DNA from 3 places in the Streptomyces sp. GB4-14 genome. Region 2 is predicted to be linked to each of the others. Evidence: riboswitches for the same ligand, from Rfam matches in the RefSeq annotation. Region 2 holds a riboswitch; each other region holds the start of a gene.
What was found. Region 2 has a riboswitch for cobalamin ahead of ELQ39_RS05310 (ABC transporter substrate-binding protein). Riboswitches for the same ligand answer to the same signal wherever they lie in the genome.
Positions count from the first base shown of each region.

Region 1 (7,017 bases), 360 kb from region 2:
AGCTGGACCAGCGGCGGGACGAGCAGCACCGCCAGCACGGTCACGGCGACCAGGGCGGCGCAGGCGCGCAACCGCAGGACGTGCGTGGAGCGGCGGGAGGTCCCGTGCGCGCGCCAGGCCGGCCTCACGTCCGCCGTGTCGGCGTCGGTCGTCACATCTCCTCCAGCTTCACCCTCGGGTCGATCAGCCCGTAGAGCAGGTCGGCGAGCAGGTTGCCGGCGAGGACCGCGGCGGTGGCGAGCGTGGTGAGCGCGGCGAGCAGCGGGAAGTCGACCGCCGTGGCCGCCTCCACCGTGGCCGAGGCGATGCCGGGCCAGCTGAAGACGGTCTCCACCAGGAGCGCCCCGGTGATGAGTTCCGGCACGCGGGAGCCGATGAGGGTGAGCACCGGCAGCAGCCCGGAGCGCAGGGCGTGGCCGAGCAGCACGGTGCGTTCGCTCAGGCCGCGCGCCCGCGCCCCGCGGACGGGGTCCTCCGCGAGCGCGTCGCCGACGCCCTGGCGGACGTAGAGCGTGAACCAGGGCAGTTGGGAGACGGCGAGGACACCGGCGGGGAGGACCAGGTGCTCGATCAGGCCGCCGAAGGTGACCCGGTCGCTGCCGGTGTCGGTGAGGCCGCCCGCCGGGAGGACGTCCAGCTGGAGGGCGAACAGCCACACCGCGAGCAGCGCGATCCAGAAGACCGGCGCGGCCTCCAGCACGTACGCGGCGGAGGTGACCGCGCGGTCCACGAGGGAGCCGGGGCGTCGGGCCGCGAGCACGCCGAGGACCGTGCCGAGCAGCACGGCCGCGGCGAACGCGACGGCGCACAACAGCGTGGACCACAGCAGCCGTTCGCCGATGACCTCGGCCACCGGCTGGCGCATCACCGCCGACTGGCCGAGGTCGCCGCCGAGGGCGGAGGTCAGCCAGTCCCACCAGCGGGCGGTGAACGGCCGGTCCACGCCGAGGTTCTCCCGCAGCCGGTCCAGGGTCTCCTGGTCGGCGCCGAGCGCTGCGGTGCCCGCGTACGCCTTCACGGGGTCGAACGGGGACGCCGCGGCGACGGCGAACACCCCGAACGTGACGACGAGGAGCACCGGCACGGCGTACAGCGCGCGGCGCGCCGTGAGCCGTGCCATGGGGCGCCAGAGGGCGTGGGTCATGGCGCGGGCTGCCAGTCCTCGACGTTCCACCAGGGTCCGGCGGCGAAGCCGTGCTCGTGGGGTTCCGTCTGGGTGGTGAGGCCCTTCCAGCGGTCGGCGAGCACGTACAGGTGGTCGATGTGGGTGAGGAAGGTGTAGCCGGGGTCCTTCACGAGGGCGCGCTGCAGGGCGTCGTAGGCGGCCTTGCGGGTCTCCGGGTCCTGGCTGCGGCGGCCTGTCTCCAGGGCGCGGTCGACGGCCGGGTTGTCGTAGTGGGCCATGTTGTTGAAGCCGTCGCCGGCGAGGGAGGAGTGCAGCATCGTGTAGAGCCCGAAGTCCGGGTCGCCGGTGCTGCCGAAGCCCGCGAGGACGGCGTCCCGGTGCATGCGGGGCTCGATGACCTCCCAGGTGGCGCTCTCCACCCGGACGTCGATGCCGGCCTTCTTGGCGTCGGAGGCGTAGGCGAGGGCGTGGTCCTGACGGACCTTGTCGCCGGAGGGGTAGTACAGCGTGAAGCGGGCGGGGCGGCCGTCCTTGGCGCGGATGCCGTCCTCGCCCTTCGTCCAGCCTGCGGCGTCGAGGATGCGGCCGGCCTCGGCGAGGTCGCGGGAGCGCTCGGTGTCCTCGGCGAACCAGGGGTCGTCGACGGGCAGGGGCCCGTAGGCGGGGCGGCCGGCGCCGTCGAGGATCTTGTCGACCATGGCCTGCCGGTCGACGGCGAGGTCGAGGGCGCGGCGGATCGCCGTGTCGCCGGTGACGGGGTTGCCGCTGGGAAGGGTGACGACGCGGACGTCGTAGGAGGTGGCCCGGTACGTCTTCTTGTCGTCGTCGCTCTTGAAGGTGGCGGCGAGGTTGGGCGGGAGGACCGCGCCGTCGAGGTCGCCGGAGCGGAGCCGGGTGGCGCGGACGTCGTCGTCGGCGACGATCGCCATGGTGAGTTTCTTCACCTTCGGGGCGCCGCCCCAGTAGTGCGGGTTGGCCTTGAAGGTGAGCTTCTCGCCCTTGCGCCAGTCGACGAGGACGTACGGTCCGGTGCCGACCGGCTCGGTGTTGAAGGGGCCGGTGTTGGGATCCTGCTCGCCTGCGACGTGCTCGGGGACGATCGGCAGCACCGTGCGGGCGGCGAACGGCGCGTAGGGGTGGTGGAGGGTGAAGACGACCGTGTCGTCGCCCACCGCCCGGACGTCCTTGACGGCCGCGAGTTCACTCTTGGCGGTGTTGTTGGTGCCGTCGTCGAGGACCGTGCGGTAGGTGAAGACGACGTCCCGCGCGGTCAGCGGCTTGCCGTCGCTGAACTTCACGCCCTCGCGCAGGGTGTACGTGTAGGTGCGTCCGCCGTCCGTGATCCGCGGAAGCGCCCTGGCCAGCGCGGGTTCCAGGGTCATGTCGGCGGTGCGGGCGAGGAGGCCGTCGAACAGCTTGGAGTTGCCGTCCTTGCCGTAGCCGAGGAGCGGGCTGAGGGTGTCGGGCTCGGTGGAGACGCCGATCACCACCGACTCGCCGGCCGCCGCGCCGTCCGCGGTGCCGGAGCCCGGCGCCGAGCAGGCGGAGACCGCCGCGGCCGTCGCCAGCACGGCGGCGGCGCCCCGTATGCGTCGTCGGGTCGTCATCGAACCTCACATCCCTGTTGCTGGAAAATAGCTCTTGCATATTAGTTGCAGGAAGACCTTGACCAGAACGGCGGCCCCCCAGTCGCCGGGGTTGCCGGGCCGCCCGAACGCGCAGGTGTGCGCCGGGGTCCGAGCCGCCGGGCGCCCTCCGCGCGCCCCCGCCGCCGCTTGTCACCGGGCCGCGACGGGGACTACTGTCACCACGCCTTGGTGACGGGAAATCGGTGCGATACCGGTGCGGCCCTCGCCACTGTGATCGGGAAGTCCGGCTCCGGCCCTCACGGGCAGCCACTGGGTCCTCAAGGACCCGGGAAGGCGGAGCACGGGCGGTGGTACCCGTCAGCCAGGAGACCGGCCAAGGCGCGTCAACCATCCACGAGGTGCTGGAGAGGGTCTGCTGAGCCATGCACATTGCCGAGGGTTTCCTGCCTCCGGCGCACGCGGTCGCCTGGGGCGTCGCGTCGGCGCCGTTCGTCGTCCACGGAGCCCGGTCGCTCATCCGTGACGTCAGAGAGCACCCCGAGAGCACGCTGCTGCTGGGCGCGTCGGGAGCGTTCACGTTCGTCCTTTCCGCGCTGAAACTGCCTTCCGTGACCGGGAGTTGCTCCCACCCCACCGGGACCGGGCTGGGCGCGATCCTGTTCCGGCCGCCGGTCATGGCGGTACTCGGGACCATCACCCTGCTGTTCCAGGCTCTGCTGCTCGCCCACGGAGGACTCACCACGCTCGGCGCCAACGTCTTCTCCATGGCGATCGTCGGCCCCTGGGCCGGGTACGCCGTCTACCGGCTGCTGCGCCGGTACGACGTGCCGCTGATGGGCGCGGTGTTCTGCGGCGCGTTCGTCGCCGACCTGTCGACGTACTGCGTGACCAGCGTCCAGCTCGCGCTGGCGTTCCCCGACCCGGGCAGCGGGTTCCTGGGCGCGCTGGGGAAGTTCGGCTCCATCTTCGCCGTCACGCAGATCCCGCTCGCGGTCAGCGAGGGGTTGCTGACGGTGCTGGTGATGCGCCTGCTGGTGCAGTCCAGCAAGGGCGAGCTGACCCGGCTCGGGGTGCTGGTCACCTCGGCGGCCGGGGGCAAGCGGGCCGAGTCGGCCGAGGCGGTGACCCGGTGAGCCGCAACGCGAAGATCAACACCCTGCTCCTGCTGCTCGTGGCCGCCCTCGCCGTGATCCCGCTGGCGCTGGGGCTCGGCGACCACAAGGAGGAACCGTTCACCGGGGCGGACGGCGAGGCGGAGACCGCGATCACCGAGATCGACCCGGACTACGAGCCGTGGTTCTCGCCGCTGTACGAACCGCCGTCCGGGGAGATCGAGTCGGCGCTGTTCGCCCTTCAGGCCGCGCTCGGCGCGGGGGTCCTGGCGTACTACTTCGGGTTGCGGCGCGGGCGCCGGCAGGGCGAGGCGCGGGCCCGTGAGCGGGCCGGCGCACAGGACGCGGACGCGGGTGTGCGCGGCGGCGCCGACGGCGGACGGGACTGACAGGCCCGTGCTGCCGATCGACGTGGCGGCGCACAGCAGCCGCTGGCGCCGCCGCCACCCCGTGGACAAGGCCGTCCTCGGTCTCGGTCTCACCGTCCTCGCGATCTCGCTGCCCCCGTGGCCGGGCGCCGCGCTGGTGCTGGTCACCGCGCTGGCGCTGCTGCTCGGCCCTGCGGGCGTGCCGGCCGGGCGGCTGTGGCGGGCCTACCGGGTGCCGCTGGGGTTCTGCGTCACCGGGGCGCTGACCCTGCTGGTGCGGGTGGGCGGACCCGGCGGTCTCGTGTCGCCCGCCCCCGACGGGCCACTGAGGGCCGGGGAGTTGCTGCTGCGCACCTCGGCGGCCTCGCTGGGCGTGCTGCTGTTCGCCTTCACCACGCCGATGTCGGACCTGCTGCCCCGCCTGGTGCGCGCCGGGGTGCCCGCGCCGCTCGTGGACGTGGCGCTGGTGACGTACCGGATGAGCTTCCTGCTGCTGGACTCCGTGCGCCGGGTGCACCGGGCACAGGCGGCGCGGCTCGGCCACACCACCCGTGCGGCGACCTGGCGTTCGCTCGGCGGTCTCGGGGCGACCGCGTTCGTGCGGTCCTTCGACCGCGCGGCGCGGCTGCAGACCGGACTCGCGGGCCGCGGCTACGACGGCGCCCTGCGCGTGCTGGTGCCGGAGGCCCGGGTGTCCGTCCGGTTCACGGCCGCCGGCGGGACGCTTCTTGCAGCGCTGGCCGCCCTCACCTTCGTACTGGAAAGGCCCCTGTCGTGAGCGGATCCGTGCTGGTGGCACTGCGGGACGTGTCGTTCGCGTACGAGGAAGGGCCGCCGGTGTTCACCGGGCTCGACTTCGAGGTGCACGAGGGAAGGGCGCTGGCCCTGCTGGGGCGCAACGGCTGCGGCAAGACCACGCTGATGCGGCTGCTGAGCGGCGGACTGCGGCCGCTAGGCGGTCGGTTGCTGCTGTCGGGCCGTGCGGTGCGGCACGACCGGAAGGGGCTGACGGCGCTGCGCACCACCGTGCAGCTGGTGGTGCAGGACCCGGACGACCAGTTGTTCGCGGCGTCCGTGGGGCAGGACGTGTCGTTCGGGCCGCTGAACCTGGGGCTGCCCGACGCGGAGGTGCGGGCGCGGGTGGCGGAGGCGCTGGAGGCGCTGGACATCACCGCGCTCGCCGACCGGCCCACGCATCTGCTGTCGTACGGGCAGCGGAAACGGACGGCGATCGCGGGCGCGGTCGCGATGCGGCCGCGGGTGCTGATCCTGGACGAGCCGACGGCGGGCCTCGATCCCGACGGCCAGGAACGGCTGCTGGCCACTCTGGACAGGCTTCGGGAGGGCGGCACGACGGTGGTGATGGCCACGCACGACGTGGATCTCGCCCTGCGCTGGGCCGACGACGCGGCGCTGCTCACCCCGTCGGGCGCCCACACCGGCCCGGCCCCGCAGATGCTGTCCCGGCGGGACCTCCTCACGGCGGCGGGGCTCAGGCTGCCGTGGGGCGTGGCGGCCGGCCTGCTCCTGCGGGCGCACGGTGTCCGGACGGGCGGGGGCGCCGGTCCCCGCACCCCGGAGGAGCTGGCGGCGCTGGCCGCCCTGCCGGAGTACGGGGACCGGAGTGCGGGCTAGAACCTCGACGAGGCGTCAGCAACCGCCGCAGTTGTAGTACGTGACGTCCCAGTGGTTGCCCTCGTCGGCGTAGATGTTGCCCGAGCCGGACCGCCACTGCTGGGCCCCGTCTCCGCGCACGCCGATGTAGGTGAAGGTGTTCTTGATGTAGTTTCCGACGCAGGTGGTCTTGGAGTAGTCGAGCTTGTAGCCGTTCCAGTGCGAGTACGTGCCGGAGGCGTGCCCGGTCTCGGTGCCGCCGGTGATGTTCAGGGCGCAGCCGCTGGCCCGCTTCAGGGTCTGCGCGCCCTGGGCGGTGGCCAGGTTGAGCTGGTCGAAGGACGTGCAGGTGGACACGTTGCGGTTGGAGCAGCCTCCGGACGACGACCAGGTGATGCCGACCTGGCTGAACATGGAGGTCGCGGTGGCGTGGCTGATCTTGGTGACGGCGGCGGCCTCGCCTGCGGTGCCCATGACAACGGCACCGGGTGCGGCGACGAGAGCGAGGGCGGTCAGGAGCGAGCGGAGCTTCGGGGCCTTGGGGGTCTTCATGTGGGGGACCTTCCTGCTGAGGGGCCAGGGTTCGGGGGGGGAACTGCCGTGCAGGTGGGGCAGACAGATGATGCCCGGGGTCTACGCGCGTCCGCCAGAGGACGAAACGGAATGCTGTCGCCCGCGCGTCGGTGTCGTCCCGTCAGACCGCCGAGCGGAAGGCGGGGAGGTAGCCGGAGGACTGGCCGACGGCCTTCGGGTGGTAGGAGTTGCCGATCGGGATGGTGACGCTGTGCAGCCAGGCGTCGCCCGAGCAGAGCTCGTGCCCGGTGAACTCGTCGGCCACGCCGGACCAGGCGAACCCGGCGTTGGCCGCGCGCTTCGCGATGACCCCGTTGAGCGTGTCGCCCGCGCTGTTGATGGCGCCGCGCTCGGTCTCGCTGAGGCCGGCGATGCAGCTGCCCGACAGCTTGTAGAAGCGCGGGTAGCCGAGGACCACCACGCGGGCCTGCGGGGCGCGGGAGCGGATGGCCGAGTACAGCGAGTCGAGCTTGCCCGGCAGGGAGTTCTGCATCTGCGAGACGGCGTTGTTCACGGCGGAGACGCAGGTGGCCTCGCTCTGCAGGACGCAGGTCTGCATGACGTCGGCGAAGCCGATGTCGTTGCCGCCCGCGGTGACGCTGACGAGGGTGGTGGTGGAGGACAGCGCGCCCAGC
Region 1 covers NZ_RZHO01000002.1:1,252,587-1,259,603, forward strand. The annotation lists gene ELQ39_RS06835 (ABC transporter permease) at 1-155, opposite strand, end outside; gene ELQ39_RS06840 (ABC transporter permease) at 152-1,120, opposite strand; gene ELQ39_RS06845 (ABC transporter substrate-binding protein) at 1,141-2,733, opposite strand; cobalamin riboswitch at 2,925-3,107, shown strand; gene ELQ39_RS06850 (energy-coupling factor ABC transporter permease) at 3,138-3,848, shown strand; gene ELQ39_RS06855 (energy-coupling factor ABC transporter substrate-binding protein) at 3,845-4,216, shown strand; gene cbiQ (cobalt ECF transporter T component CbiQ) at 4,224-4,973, shown strand; gene ELQ39_RS06865 (ATP-binding cassette domain-containing protein) at 4,970-5,830, shown strand; gene ELQ39_RS06870 (hypothetical protein) at 5,846-6,361, opposite strand; gene ELQ39_RS06875 (SGNH/GDSL hydrolase family protein) at 6,504-7,017, opposite strand, start outside.
Region 1: linked by a shared signal. The riboswitch ahead of ELQ39_RS06850 (energy-coupling factor ABC transporter permease) and the one ahead of ELQ39_RS05310 (ABC transporter substrate-binding protein) in region 2 are both predicted to bind cobalamin.

Region 2 (7,017 bases):
TCCTGCCAGATCACCGGGTTCGTGTACTGCGCCGCGGCCGCGAGGGCGGGCCCCGGGCGGAGGAGGGCGCCGGCGGCCAGGCCGGTGGCGGCCGCGAGCGTGCGGCGTCGGGTCAGATGCTGATGTGACCATGACAGGTCCATGGATGTTCACCTCGAGTTCATCGGTCGGAGCGGCTCTGTGGCGCTCGAGATTCGAGATATCGAACGTGGTGCGAGGTGTCGAGCATTCTGGATGATAGGAGGGTGGCTTGCACCGTCAACCCGTCTCGCACGAGTCGTGCGCCGCTTCGAAAAGTTCGAAGCGTCTGGTGCGGAGGCGACACCTCCTGCTTCTCAGGGAGGTGTTGACAGTCGCGGCCGTCTCTTTAGTATCCGTGGGGCGTCCGAAAGTTCCGAACGGCGATCGAAATTTCGAACCATTCCTTCCCCCTCCCGTCGAAGGAGTCCCGTTGCCCAGACGATTACGCGGACGACTGTTCCGCCTCCTCACGGCCGCCGCGCTGACGGTGACCGCGTCCGTGACGGCCTCGGCGCAGTCCACCGCCACGGCCGCGCCGGGCAGTCCGGCGCTCACCCCGCCGCTGGGGTGGAACAGCTGGAACAGCTTCGGGTGCGGAATCACCGAGGCCCAGGTCCGGCAGGCCGCCGATGCCATGGTGTCCTCGGGCATGCGGGACGCCGGTTACCGGTACGTCGTGGTCGACGACTGCTGGTTCGACCCGCAGCGCGACGCGCAGGGCAACCTGCGGGCCAACCCGACCAAGTTCCCGAGCGGGATGAAGGCCCTCGGGGACTACATCCACAGCAAGGGCCTGAAGTTCGGCATCTACCAGGTGCCCGGCGAGCGCACCTGCGCGCAGACGGTGGGCACTTACCCCGGCTCCACGGGCAGCAGAGGCCACGAGGTCCAGGACGCCGCCACGTTCGCATCGTGGGGGGTCGACTACCTCAAGTACGACTGGTGTTCCTCGAGCGGCACGCGTGACGAGCAGGTCGCGCGGTTCACACTGATGCGTGACGCCCTGCGCGCCACCGGCCGGCCGATCGTCTACAGCATCAACCCCAACAGCTTCCACGCCATCACGGGGTCCACGTACAACTGGGGCGAGGTCGCCGACCTGTGGCGGACGACCGAGGACCTGCTCGACATCTGGCAGAACGGCAACACCAACAGCTACCCGATGGGCGTCGGCAACGTCCTGGACGTCAATGCGCCGCTGGCCGCACAGTCCGGCCCGGGGCACTGGAACGACCCCGACATGCTGGTCGTCGGCCGCCCCGGCCTGTCGCTGACCGAGTCCCGCTCCCACTTCGCCCTGTGGGCGCTGATGAGTGCCCCGCTGATGGCCGGCAACGACATCCGCACGATGTCCGCCGACGTCAGCGCCATCCTGCGCAACCCGCGTCTGCTGGCGGTGAACCAGGACTCCCTGGGCGCGGGCGGACGCAGGGTGCGCGACGACGGCGACATCGAGGTGTTCGCCAAGCCCCTGGCGGACGGTTCGGTCGCGGTGGGGCTGTTCAACCGGGGCGGGAGCGCGGCGACGGTCACCACGACGGCCGCCCAGATCGGTCTGGGCGGAGGGCCCTTCACCCTCACCGATCTGTGGACCGGCGGCACGTCGAGCACGTCCGGGCAGATCTCGGCGAGCGTCCCCGCGCACGGCGTCGCCGTGTACCGGGTGAGCGGCGGCAGCCCCCTGGCCGCCACCACCTCACGCCTGCGGGGCAACGCCTCCGGCCGCTGCGTGGACGTGGACAACGCCTCCACGGCCGCCGGTGCCGCGACTCTGCTCTGGGACTGCCACACGGCCGCCAACCAGCTGTGGACCACATGGGCGGGCGGCGAGATCCGCGTCTACGGCGACAAGTGCCTGGACGCCTACGACCAGGGCACCGCCAACGGCACCCGTGTCATCACCTGGCCCTGCAACGGCCAGAACAACCAGAAGTGGACCGTCGGCTCCGACGGCTCGATCCGCAACGTCCACTCCGGACTGTGCCTCGACGCCAACGGGGCCGGCGCCGCCAACGGGACCCCGCTGGTGCTGTGGACCTGCAACGGCCAGGCCAACCAGAAGTGGACCCGCGCCTGAGCGACACGGCACCGGGCCGTGGCCGGAGCGACAGCACCCCGGCCACGGCCTCCCGCACGGCTGCCGCATCCAGTGCGCAAGCCCTGCCCGTCGACGCCGACGGTGCCGGGTGGGCCCTTCAGCCGCGCGGCTCTTCGGGGAGGAACGTCACCTGCGGGGCGCCCGTGCGCGGATGGGTGGCGACTTCCGCCGCCACTCCGTAGACCTCGGCCAGGAGCCGCGGGGTGAGGATCTCGGCGGGCGGTCCCGAGGCGGTGACCTCACCGTCGTGCAGGACGTAGAGGCGGTCGCAGTAGTAGGCGGCGAGGTTGAGGTCGTGCAGGGCGAGCAGCACGGTTGAGGGCAGGCGCCGCAGGACGCCGAGTACGGACAGTTGGTGCCGGATGTCGAGGTGGTTGGTGGGTTCGTCGAGGACCAGGAGGGTGGGCTGCTGGGCGAGGGCGCGCGCGATGAGGACGCGCTGTCGCTCGCCGCCGGAGAGCCGGTCGAAGGGACGGTCGGCCAGGTGGGCGGCGTCGACCGCGCGGAGTGCGGAGTCGATGAGGTCGGCGTCCTCGGGGGTGTCGCCGGCGAGGAGACGCTTGTGCGGGGTGCGGCCCATGGCGACGACCTCACGGACGGCGAGGTCGAAGTCGGCTGCCGAGTCCTGGACCACCGCCGCCACGGTGCGGGCCATGTGCCGCACAGGCATCGACCAGGCGTCGCCCCCGTCGACCCGGACCTGGCCGGTGTCGGGGCGCAGGACGCGGTAGACGGTGCGCAGAAGGCTGGACTTTCCGCTGCCGTTGGGGCCCACGAGCCCGATGGTCTCGCCCGGGCGGGCGGTCAGGGAGACGTCGCGCACCAGGTGGCGGGCTCCGGCGGTGAGCGTGACACCGTCGACGCTCAGTTCGCTCGCGGTCATGCCACTCCTCGATCGGTGCCGCGCCGGGCGTCCCGGCGCATCAGCCACAGGAAGAAGGGGCCACCGCACAGGGCCGTGAGGACGCCGACGGGTATCTCCATCGGTGCGGCGATCGTCCGGGCGGCGATGTCGGCCCAGACGAGGAAGACCGCTCCGCCGAGTGCCGCCGTCGGCAGGACCCGGCGGTGGTCGCCGCCGACGAACAGGCGCACGATGTGGGGCATCATCAGGCCGACGAAGCCGATCGGTCCGGCCGCCGCGACCAGCACGCCCGTGACAAGGGAGAGCACGACGAACAGCCGGGCGCGGAAGCGGGCCACGTCCAGCCCCAACGTGGTCGCCGCCTCCTCGCCTGCCAGCAGCAGGTTCAGATTGCGGGCCTGCGCCATGAGGACGCCGACACCGAGCAGCAGGGCCGTGCTCGGCAGCCACAGCGTGCCCCAGTTGACACCGCCGAGGCCCCCGAGGGTCCAGGCGAGGACCGCGCGGGTTTCGTTGCCCCGGTCGGTGGTGAGCAGCAGCAGATCGAGGACCGCGGTGAGCACCGCCGCGATCGCCACCCCGGACAGCACCAGCCGCGACGAGGTGATGCGTCCGCCGGTGCGGGCGGTGGCGTACACGAGCAGGAGCGCGCCCAGGGCGCCCAGGAACGCGGCCACCGACAGGGAGAACGGCCCGAAGAGGGTGACCCCGAACACGATCACCGAGACTGCGCCGAGCGACGCCCCCGAGGAGACGCCCAGCAGATACGGCTCGGCGAGCGGGTTGCGCACGAGAGCCTGCAGCGCGGTGCCGATCACCGCCAGGCCGGCGCCGGTGACCGCCCCGAGCAGCACCCGCGGCGCCCGCACGTCCACCACGATGGTCTCCCGGGCCCGTGACCAGTCCGGCTCCTGCCAGTCGGCACCCAGCGCGTGCGTCACGATGCCCCACACCTGGCCCGGCGGTACATGCACGGAGCCGATCGCGAGGCCCGCCGTCACGGAGACGCCGAGCAACGCGGCGAGGACCGGCAGCGTGACGGCCGACCGCGTTCGGCCTGTTCCTGCCCCGGTGCCCTTCCACTGGTGAACCGTCCGCTCAGTGGACGTGCCGGTGGCGGCCTGCGTCACCGGAAGCTCTCGGGGTGCAGTCCGCGGGCCAGGTCCTCGACCGCGTAGGCCGAGCGGATGCCGACCAGGGTGGCGGTCAGCGGCAGGACGACGAACCGCTTGTTCCTGACGGCGGGTACGCCGGCGAGCGCGGGCTGGGAGAGCAGGAACTCCTTCTTCTCCTCGACGCTACCGGCGCCGGCGTAGTCGTAGATGGCGATGACCTCGGGCTTGCGCTCGACGACCTGCTCCCAGGAGACGTCGCCGAAGACGTCGTCGAGGTCGGCGAAGACGTTCTCGCCGCCTGCCAGCCGGATCAGTTCGGTGCCCAGGCTCTTGCCGCCCGCGGTGAAGGCGCTCTTGTCACCGCTGTCGTAGACGAAGACGGACACCTGGGGCATGCCCTTGACGGCGGTGACGGTCTTGCCGACCCGTGCCTGCAGGGCGGCGACCAGCTCGTCCGCACGGCCGGGCACGCCGAAGATCTTGCCGATGGTGCGGATCTCGTCGTAGGTGTCGTTCATCGTCACCCGCTTCTCGCCGCAGTACTCGCGGTTGAGGTGGGTGTCGATGCCGGCGTCGGCGAACGCCTTGCGGGAGCGGCCTTCGTTCTCGGCGAAGGCGCTGCCGTAGCCGCCGTAGACGAAGTCGGGTTCGGCGTCCAGGACCCTCTCGAACGACGGTTCCTTCTTCGCCAGTTCGGGGATCGCCTCGTAATCCTTCTTCAGCTCGGGCAGGACGGCGGAGTCGGGGAAGGCCGTGCCGACCATGCGGTCCTTCAGACCGAGGGCGAGCATGAGTTCCGCTGGGTGCTGGTGGATGGTGACCGCCCGCGACGGCGGCTTGTCGTACGTCGTCCTGACGCCGCAGTTGGCGATGGTGACCGGGAAGCCCGCGGGCACGGCCGCGGTGGCCTTCGCGTCCCCGCCGCTCGCGTCGGACGAATCACAGCCGGTGGTCAGCAACATGGACGAAAGAGCCATGGCAGCGGCCGTGCCACGAAGGACCCCGCGCGTGCGGGCAGGGGTGAACGAAGGGGACACGTGAAGCCTCCTGGAGTCCGCGCTCCTCGGGACGGGCCCGCGACGGACCAGTGTCCTGACTCCCGGATCGACGTTCCCTCCGCCTTCCCGCGCGGCGCGCAGTGGCATGTCGGAGGGGCGCTCCCCGGTCACAGTGGCGGGACCGTGCCGGATTCGCACCGGCTTCCTGTCTCCCGTCGCGGCGATGACCAAGTGATCCTACGGTCCCCCGAGCCGACGGCAAAAGGGCGTACAACCCCGGCCGCACGCCCAGCCCGCCGGCAGTGCCGCCCGGCCCCGCCCTGCGGGAACAGCTGTCCAGCCGCGGCGACGCCGCGCTGTCCGCACCTGCGCGCGCCTCCGTGCGTGCGCCGGAGACGGGCCGTGACGCTTGCCGGAGCCACCCTGGCCTCCACACCCGCCCGCACCATCTTCCGGGAACAGCCCTTACCCCGGGCGCGCCCCGACTTCCCGAAATGTTGCGCTCCGGCCGGGTCAAAATCTGTGCCCGCGAGTCGAGGTTTCAACGGGACAGGCAGACAGATTCTCTACCGCATTACGTGGGGTGGGATTCTTCACCGTACACAGGCTGCTTCGGCGTGCTACTGTCGATCTCAGTTGCAGTTGTGGTTCCCAAAACTTCACGTGCCTCCGGGCGGCGCCTGTGCCGCTGGAAGCACTTTTGTTATCCGGTGTTTTTCCGGCGGGGTGATCATCGCGGCGACACGGGGTCCGCGCAGTGCGGATCCCGATGCACTGCCCCAAAGGAGAAACGACATGGCTGCTGGTACTGTGAAGTGGTTCAACGCGGAAAAGGGCTTCGGCTTCATCGAGCAGGACGGTGGCGGCGCTGATGTGTTCGCCCACTACTCGAACATTGCCGCCCAGGGCTTCCGTGAGCTGCTGGAGGGCCAGAAGGTGACCTTCGACATCGCGCAGGGCCAGAAGGGCCCGACGGCCGAGAACATCGTTCTCGCCTGACGCTGACTGTCGCGTAGCCGTAGCTGGGGCCCGCGTCCTTCGGGGTGCGGGCCCCAGCTGCTCGCATTTTCCCGCAGTGGCCTCGCCTGCGGACGACAACCAGGAAACCCGTGGGCTCACCGCATACGGGGCATCTCTCAGGGGTGCACGCATCCCATCATCACTTCATCATGGCGGACGCCCGACCATTGCGTCCGCTTCGCGCCACTCATTCCAGCGCCTGTGCCCACAGGGTCTTTTCGTCGGCCGAATTCGCTGACGCATTCCACCGGTCCATTCTTGCAATTCCCTGTGCTGCTGATCGCTGCGGGAATTCCTTGATATGTGCCGCATCGAGGAAGGTTCCGCATGAACCGCACACGCACGAACGGCCGCTCCACCCGTACCCGTGACGGCAGCGCCGAATCCGGAAAGGGCGGCAGCCGATTCGGTTCGTCGGCCAGGAGCCGCTCCGGCGGGCCGAGCCGCTCCTACGGTTACGGCCGCCGGCCCGCCGCGGCCCAGGGGGAGTTCGCGCTGCCCGGGACGAACACTCCCGCGCTCCCCGCCGCGGAGGGCTTCGCCGATCTCGACATGCCCCGGGCACTGCTGGGCGCGCTCAACTGGCAAGGCGTGACCGTACCCTTCCCGATCCAGGCCGCGACCCTGCCGAATTCCCTCGCCGGCCGGGACGTACTGGGCCGTGGCCGCACCGGCTCCGGTAAGACCCTCGCTTTCGGCCTGGCGGTGCTGGCCCGTACGGCCGGGCAGCGCGCCGAGGCCGGACAGCCGCTGGGGCTGATCCTCGTACCCACGCGTGAGCTGGCGCAGCAGGTCACCGACGCGCTCGCTCCGTACGCCCGCTCCGTGAGGCTGCGGCTGGCCACGGTGGTGGGCGGAATGCCGATCGGCCGCCAGGCGAGCGCGCTGCGCGCCGGTGCC
Region 2 covers NZ_RZHO01000002.1:891,337-898,353, reverse strand. The annotation lists gene ELQ39_RS05330 (glycoside hydrolase family 43 protein) at 1-143, opposite strand, end outside; gene ELQ39_RS05325 (glycoside hydrolase family 27 protein) at 452-2,098, shown strand; gene ELQ39_RS05320 (ABC transporter ATP-binding protein) at 2,217-3,002, opposite strand; gene ELQ39_RS05315 (FecCD family ABC transporter permease) at 2,999-4,114, opposite strand; gene ELQ39_RS05310 (ABC transporter substrate-binding protein) at 4,111-5,076, opposite strand; cobalamin riboswitch at 5,185-5,305, opposite strand; gene ELQ39_RS05305 (cold-shock protein) at 5,893-6,096, shown strand; gene ELQ39_RS05300 (DEAD/DEAH box helicase) at 6,445-7,017, shown strand, end outside.

Region 3 (7,017 bases), 1.1 Mb from region 2:
AGCGCGCCCGCACGGCCACGAAGGGCGGTGCGGAGCAGTGAACGACGGCGTGAACGGCGTGGCACTCGCCGTCTTCATCTTCTTCTTCCTGCTCGTCACCGTGATGGGCTTCCTGGCCGCGCGCTGGCGGAAGGCCGCGAACGAGCACACCCTCGACGAATGGGGCCTGGGCGGGCGCTCGTTCGGCACCTGGGTGACCTGGTTCCTGCTCGGCGGCGACCTGTACACCGCGTACACCTTCGTGGCCGTCCCGGCGGCCATCTACGCGGCGGGCGCGGCCGGCTTCTTCGCGGTGCCGTACACGATCCTCGTGTATCCGCTGATCTTCACCTTCCTGCCCCGGCTGTGGTCGGTGTCGCACAAGCACGGCTATGTGACGACCTCCGACTTCGTGCGCGGGCGGTTCGGCTCGAAGGGGCTGTCGCTGGCCGTCGCGGTCACCGGCATCCTGGCGACGATGCCGTACATCGCGCTGCAGCTGGTCGGCATCCAGGCCGTGCTGGACGTGATGGGCGTCGGCGGCGGCGAGAACACCAACTGGTTCATCAAGGACCTGCCGCTGCTGATCGCCTTCGGTGTGCTGGCCGCGTACACCTACTCGTCGGGTCTGCGGGCCCCCGCCCTGATCGCGTTCGTCAAGGACACGCTGATCTACCTCGTCATCGCGGTGGCGATCATCTACATCCCGATCAAGCTGGGCGGGTTCGACGAGATCTTCGCCTCCGCGCAGGAGGCGTACAGCGAGACCAACCCGGCCACGGGCGCCCCGCGCGGCGCCCTGGTGCCGGGCGAGGCGGGCCAGTGGACGTACGCCACGCTGGCGCTGGGCTCGGCGCTCGCGCTGTTCATGTACCCGCACTCGATCACCGCGACGCTGTCCTCGCGCAGCCGTGAGGTGATCCGCCGCAACACCACGATCCTGCCGCTGTACTCGCTGATGCTGGGCCTGCTGGCACTGCTCGGGTTCATGGCGATCGCGGCCGGGGTGAAGGTGCAGAACGGCCAGCTGGCCATCCCGCAGCTGTTCGAGAACATGTTCCCGGACTGGTTCGCCGGTGTGGCCTTCGCGGCGATCGGCATCGGTGCGCTGGTGCCGGCGGCGATCATGTCGATCGCGGCGGCGAACCTGTTCACCCGCAACATCTACAAGGACTTCATCAAGCCGGACGCGACGCCCAAGCAGGAGACCGCGGTCTCCAAAGTCGTGTCCCTGCTGGTGAAGGTGGGCGCGCTGGTCTTCGTCCTGACCATGGACAAGACGGTCGCGATCAACTTCCAGCTGCTGGGCGGCATCTGGATCCTGCAGACCTTCCCGGCGCTGGTGGGCGGCCTGTTCACCCGCTGGTTCCACCGCTGGGCGCTGATCGGCGGCTGGGCGGTCGGCATGATCTACGGCACGGTCGCCGCGTACGGGGTGGCGTCGCCGACGCAGAAGCACTTCGGCGGCTCCGCCAAGGAGATCCCGGGCATCGGGGAGATCGGCTACATCGGTCTCACCGCCTTCGTGATCAACGTGCTGGTCACGGTCGTCCTGACCTTCGTCATGCGGGCGGTCAAGGCGCCGGAGGGCGTGGACGAGACCAAGCCGCAGGACTACACGGCGGACGCCGGCGACCCGGGCGTGCAGGTGGAGCTCCCGCCGGCCACGGCGGGCAGCGCGCACTGACGCCGCCGAGCACAGGGCAGCGGGCCGCCGGTGGAAAACCGGCGGCCCGTTGCCGTCCGCGTGCGGCAGACTCCCCGCATGGACATCGTCATCCGGCCGGTGACCGCCGGCGAGCACGCGGAACTCGGTGAGATCACCGCGCAGGCCTATCTCGGCGACGGGCTGCTGGACTTCGGGGAGTCCGACGCCTACCTGGGCGAGCTGCGGGACGTGGCGAAGCGGGCGGCGGCCGCCGAGGTGCTGGTCGCCGTGGCGGACGGCGCGCTGCTGGGCGGGGTCACCTTCGTGCCGGGTCCCGGACCCATGGCCGACCTCGCGGAGCCCGGCGAGGCGGAGATACGGATGCTGGCGGTCTCCCCCGCCCACCGCGGCCGGGGCGCCGGCGAGGCCCTGGTGCGCGCCTGTGCCGACCGGGCGCGGGCACTCGGCCGCAGGCGGACGGTGCTGTCCACGCAGCGCACGATGCACTCCGCGCACCGGGTGTACGAGCGGCTGGGCTTCACGCGCAACCCCGCGCGGGACTGGAACCCGCTGCCGGAGCTGGACGACATCATGCTGCTCGTCTACGAGCTGACGCTCTGACAGCCGGGGCCCCTCTCCACCCGGCGCCCGGCCTCCGGTGCGGCACGACTCTTCCGCGCGGCACCACCCTAACTCCTCCGCGACACAACATATGGGTCCGTCGGCGGCACCCGACACAAGATGTATGCTCATGCTCGCTGTCGCCGCAGGGGAATCCGGTGCGAATCCGGAACTGTCCCGCAACGGTGTACCCATGCCTGCCCACGGGCGCGCACGGGAGTCAGTCCGAGGACCTGCCGACAGTGCGCCCGGCCCTTCCGGTCCGGGTGCCCTGACGTCCGGGCCTCGCGGAATGGGCCGGTGGACGCGACGCCGCGTGCGTTCGTGTGCTGCCCCCTGCGCTCTTCGAGGCCCCCGTGCCGAGCGAGGGAGAGCCCCACGTGACCATCGCGCCAGCCGATCCGGCTTCAGCGACCCGCGTGACCGAGGAGAGCGACGGCCCCGGGGCCGCGCTGCTGCGGACCCTGACCCAGCTGACCGCCGACCTGCCCGACGCCGACCCCGGCCGGGTTGCCGCCGCCGCGCTGCGCGGCCGGTCCGCCGCCGCCGACGAGGCTGAGCTGCGGGACCTGGCCACCGAGGCGGCGGCCGGGCTGATCTCCGAGGACCCCGCCTACTCCCGGCTCGCCGCCCGGCTCCTCACCCTCGGCATCCGTGCCGAGGCCGCCTCGCAGGGCGTCACCTCGTTCACCGGCTCGGTGGCCGCAGGGCACCGGGAGGGCCTGATCGGCGACCGGACCGCCGCGTTCGTCCGGCTGCACGCGGCCCGGCTCGACACGCTGATCGACACGGACGCCGACGACCGGTTCGGCTACTTCGGGCTGCGCACCCTGCACAGCCGCTACCTGCTGCGCCACCCGGTCACCCGCAAGGTGGTCGAGACGCCCCAGCACTTCCTGCTGCGGGTCGCCTGCGGGCTCGCCGAGGACGAGAGCGAGCGGGCGCTGGAGGAGGTCGCCGCGCTGTACGGGCTGATGAGCCGGCTGGACTACCTGCCCTCCTCCCCCACGCTGTTCAACTCCGGCACCCGCCACCCGCAGATGTCGTCCTGCTACCTGCTGGACTCCCCCAAGGACGAGCTGGACTCCCTCTACGAGCGCTACCACCAGGTCGCCCGCCTCTCGAAGCACGCCGGCGGCATCGGCCTGTCGTTCTCCCGCATCCGTTCCCGGGGCTCGCTGATCCGCGGCACCAACGGGCACTCCAACGGCATCGTCCCGTTCCTGAAGACGCTGGACGCCTCGGTCGCCGCCGTGAACCAGGGCGGCCGGCGCAAGGGCGCGGCCGCGGTCTACCTGGAGACCTGGCACGCGGACATCGAGGAGTTCCTCGAACTGCGCGACAACACCGGTGAGGACGCCCGCCGTACGCACAACCTGAACCTGGCGCACTGGGTGCCGGACGAGTTCATGCGCCGGGTCGCCGACGACGCGCAGTGGTCGCTGTTCTCCCCGGTGGACGTGCCCGAGCTGGTCGACCTGTGGGGCGAGGAGTTCGACGCGGCCTACCGCGCCGCCGAGGCGAAGGGCCTGGCGCGCAGGACGCTCCCGGCGCGCGAGCTGTACGGCCGGATGATGCGCACCCTCGCCCAGACCGGCAACGGCTGGATGACCTTCAAGGACACCGCCAACCGCACCGCCAACCAGACCGCCGAGCCGGGCCACGTCGTCCACTCCTCCAACCTGTGCACGGAGATCCTGGAGGTCACCGACGACGGGGAGACGGCGGTCTGCAACCTCGGCTCGGTCAACCTCGCGGCCTTCGCGGGAGCGGACGGCATGGACTGGGAGCGCCTGGACGCGGCGGTCCGCACCGCCGTGACGTTCCTGGACCGCGTGGTCGACATCAACTTCTACCCGACCGAGGAGGCGTCCCGGTCCAACAGCCGCTGGCGCCCGGTGGGTCTGGGCGTGATGGGGCTGCAGGACGTGTTCTTCCGGCTCCGGATGCCGTTCGACTCCCCCGAGGCGAAGGCGCTGTCCACCCGGATCGCCGAGCGCATCATGCTCACCGCGTACGAGACGTCCGCCGGCCTGGCCGAGCGGCACGGCCCGCTGCCCGCCTGGGAGAGGACCCGTACCGCCCGGGGCGTGCTGCACCCCGACCACTACGGCGTCGAGCTCGCCTGGCCGGAGCGCTGGGACGCGCTGCGGACCCGGATCGCCGCGACGGGTCTGCGCAACGCGCTGCTGCTGGCGATCGCGCCCACCGCGACCATCGCGTCCATCGCCGGCGTGTACGAGTGCATCGAGCCGCAGGTGTCCAACCTGTTCAAGCGCGAGACGCTGTCCGGGGAGTTCCTCCAGGTCAACTCGTATCTGGTGGAGGACCTCAAGCGGCTCGGCGTGTGGGACGCCCGCACCCGTGAGGCGCTGCGGGAGGCGGGCGGCTCGGTGCAGGACTTCGCGTGGATCCCCGAGGACGTACGGCGGCTGTACCGCACGGCGTGGGAGATCCCGCAGCGCGGCCTGATCGACATGGCCGCCGCCCGCACCCCGTTCCTGGACCAGGGGCAGTCGCTCAACCTGTTCCTGGAGACGCCGACCATCGGGAAGCTCTCCTCGATGTACGCCTACGCCTGGAAGCAGGGGCTGAAGACCACCTACTACCTGCGCTCCCGCCCGGCGACCCGGATCGCCCGGGCGGCCCGCGCCGCCGTCCCCGTCCAGCAGCCGGCCGATCCCGAGGCCGTCGCCTGCTCTCTCGAGAACCCCGAATCCTGCGAGGCCTGCCAGTGACCACCAGCACGACCAAGAACCTGCTCGACCCCGGCTTCGAGCTGACCCTGCGCCCCATGCGCTACCCGGACTTCTACGAGCGCTACCGGGACGCGATCAAGAACACCTGGCACGTCGAGGAGGTGGACCTGCACTCGGACGTCGCCGACCTGGCGAAGCTGACGCCAGAGGAGCAGCATCTGATCGGCCGGCTCGTGGCGTTCTTCGCCACCGGCGACTCGATCGTGGCGAACAACCTGGTGCTGACGCTGTACAAGCACATCAACTCGCCCGAGGCGCGGCTGTACCTGTCGCGGCAGTTGTTCGAGGAGGCCGTGCACGTCCAGTTCTACCTGACCCTGCTGGACACCTACCTGCCCGATCCGGACGACCGGGCGGCGGCCTTCGCGGCCGTGGAGAACATCCCCTCCATCCGGGAGAAGGCCGAGTTCTGCTTCCGGTGGATGGACTCGGTGGAGGAGATCGACCGGCTGGAGTCGAAGGCCGACCGGCGCCGCTTCCTGCTGAACCTGATCTGCTTCGCGGCCTGCATCGAGGGCCTGTTCTTCTACGGCGCGTTCGCCTACGTCTACTGGTTCCGCAGCCGGGGTCTGCTGCACGGCCTGGCGACCGGCACCAACTGGGTGTTCCGCGACGAGACGATGCACATGAGCTTCGCCTTCGACGTGGTGGACACCGTGCGCAAGGAGGAGCCGGAGCTGTTCGACGAGGAGCTCGGACGGCAGGTCACCGACATGCTGCGCGAGGCCGTCGAGGCGGAGCTGCAGTTCGCCCGTGACCTGTGCGGCGACGGGCTGCCCGGCATGAACACCGCGTCGATGCGGCAGTACCTGGAGTGCGTCGCCGACCAGCGTCTGCTGCGCCTCGGCTTCGCGCCGGTGTACGGCTCGGAGAACCCGTTCTCCTTCATGGAGCTGCAGGGCGTGCAGGAGCTGACCAACTTCTTCGAGCGCCGTCCGTCCGCGTACCAGGTCGCCGTGGAGGGCACGGTCGACCTGGACGAGGACTTCTAGGACCCGGGCGCCGGAACCGTCTCACGCCGCCCGTGCATGGCGGCGCGGGGCGGCCCGGTGCTCCGGGCGGGACGCGGCCGGCCGGTCGGGCGGCTCGGTGACGGGGGCAACCTCGGCCTGCCGGAGCTGCCGGTCGATGCGGCGGTCGCGCAGGATGCCGATCACGGCGGGCGCGGTCATGAGGACGAACAGGCCGAGAACGGCCACCATCGAGATCAGTGCTTCCATCTGCGTCGTGTTCATGGACACCACTGTCGCGCCGGACACTCCTGACCGGGAGTGGCAGGACTGCCGTGCACCCTCGATTTACTGCCAACGGCGAGGCACACTGGAGTCATGCTCCGGAATGTGGCGGCCGTCCTCCTCGACGGCGTGAATCCGTTCGAACTCGGTGTGGTCTGCGAGGTGTTCGGCATCGACCGCAGCGACGACGGGTTGCCGGTCTACGACTTCGCCGTCGCCTCGGCGGACGGACCGACGGTGCGCTCCAGTACGGGCTTCTCGCTTCACGTCGAGCACGGGCTGGAGCGCCTGGAGACGGCGGACCTGATCACCGTGCCGGCCGGCGCCTCCTACGTGACGCGGGAGTTCCCGCCCGAGCTGCTGGACGCCCTGCGCCGGGGCGTCGACCGGGGCGCGCGGGTGCTGAGCGTGTGCACGGGGGTGTTCGTGCTGGCCGCCGCCGGGCTGCTGGAGGGCCGGCGCGCCGCCGTGCACTGGAAGCACGCGGAGGAGCTGAGCCGCAGGTACCCCCATCTGACGGCGGCGCCCGACGTGCTCTACGTCGACGAGGACCCGGTGATCACCTCGGCGGGCACCGCCGCGGGCATCGACGCCTGTCTGCATCTGGTGCGCAAGGAGCAGGGCCCGGAGGTGGCCAACCGGATCGCCCGGCGGATGGTGGTGCCGCCGCACCGCGACGGCGGACAGGCCCAGTACATCGAGCGTCCGCTGCCGGAGCCCGGGGGCGACTCGGTCGCCGGGGTGCTGGTGTGGATGGAGCAGCACCTCGACGAGG
Region 3 covers NZ_RZHO01000002.1:1,954,455-1,961,471, forward strand. The annotation lists gene ELQ39_RS09920 (DUF3311 domain-containing protein) at 1-41, shown strand, start outside; gene mctP (monocarboxylate uptake permease MctP) at 38-1,666, shown strand; gene ELQ39_RS09930 (GNAT family N-acetyltransferase) at 1,745-2,248, shown strand; cobalamin riboswitch at 2,333-2,503, shown strand; gene ELQ39_RS09935 (ribonucleoside-diphosphate reductase subunit alpha) at 2,629-4,986, shown strand; gene ELQ39_RS09940 (ribonucleotide-diphosphate reductase subunit beta) at 5,043-5,999, shown strand; gene ELQ39_RS09945 (hypothetical protein) at 6,021-6,242, opposite strand; gene ELQ39_RS09950 (GlxA family transcriptional regulator) at 6,336-7,017, shown strand, end outside.
Region 3: linked by a shared signal. The riboswitch ahead of ELQ39_RS09935 (ribonucleoside-diphosphate reductase subunit alpha) and the one ahead of ELQ39_RS05310 (ABC transporter substrate-binding protein) in region 2 are both predicted to bind cobalamin.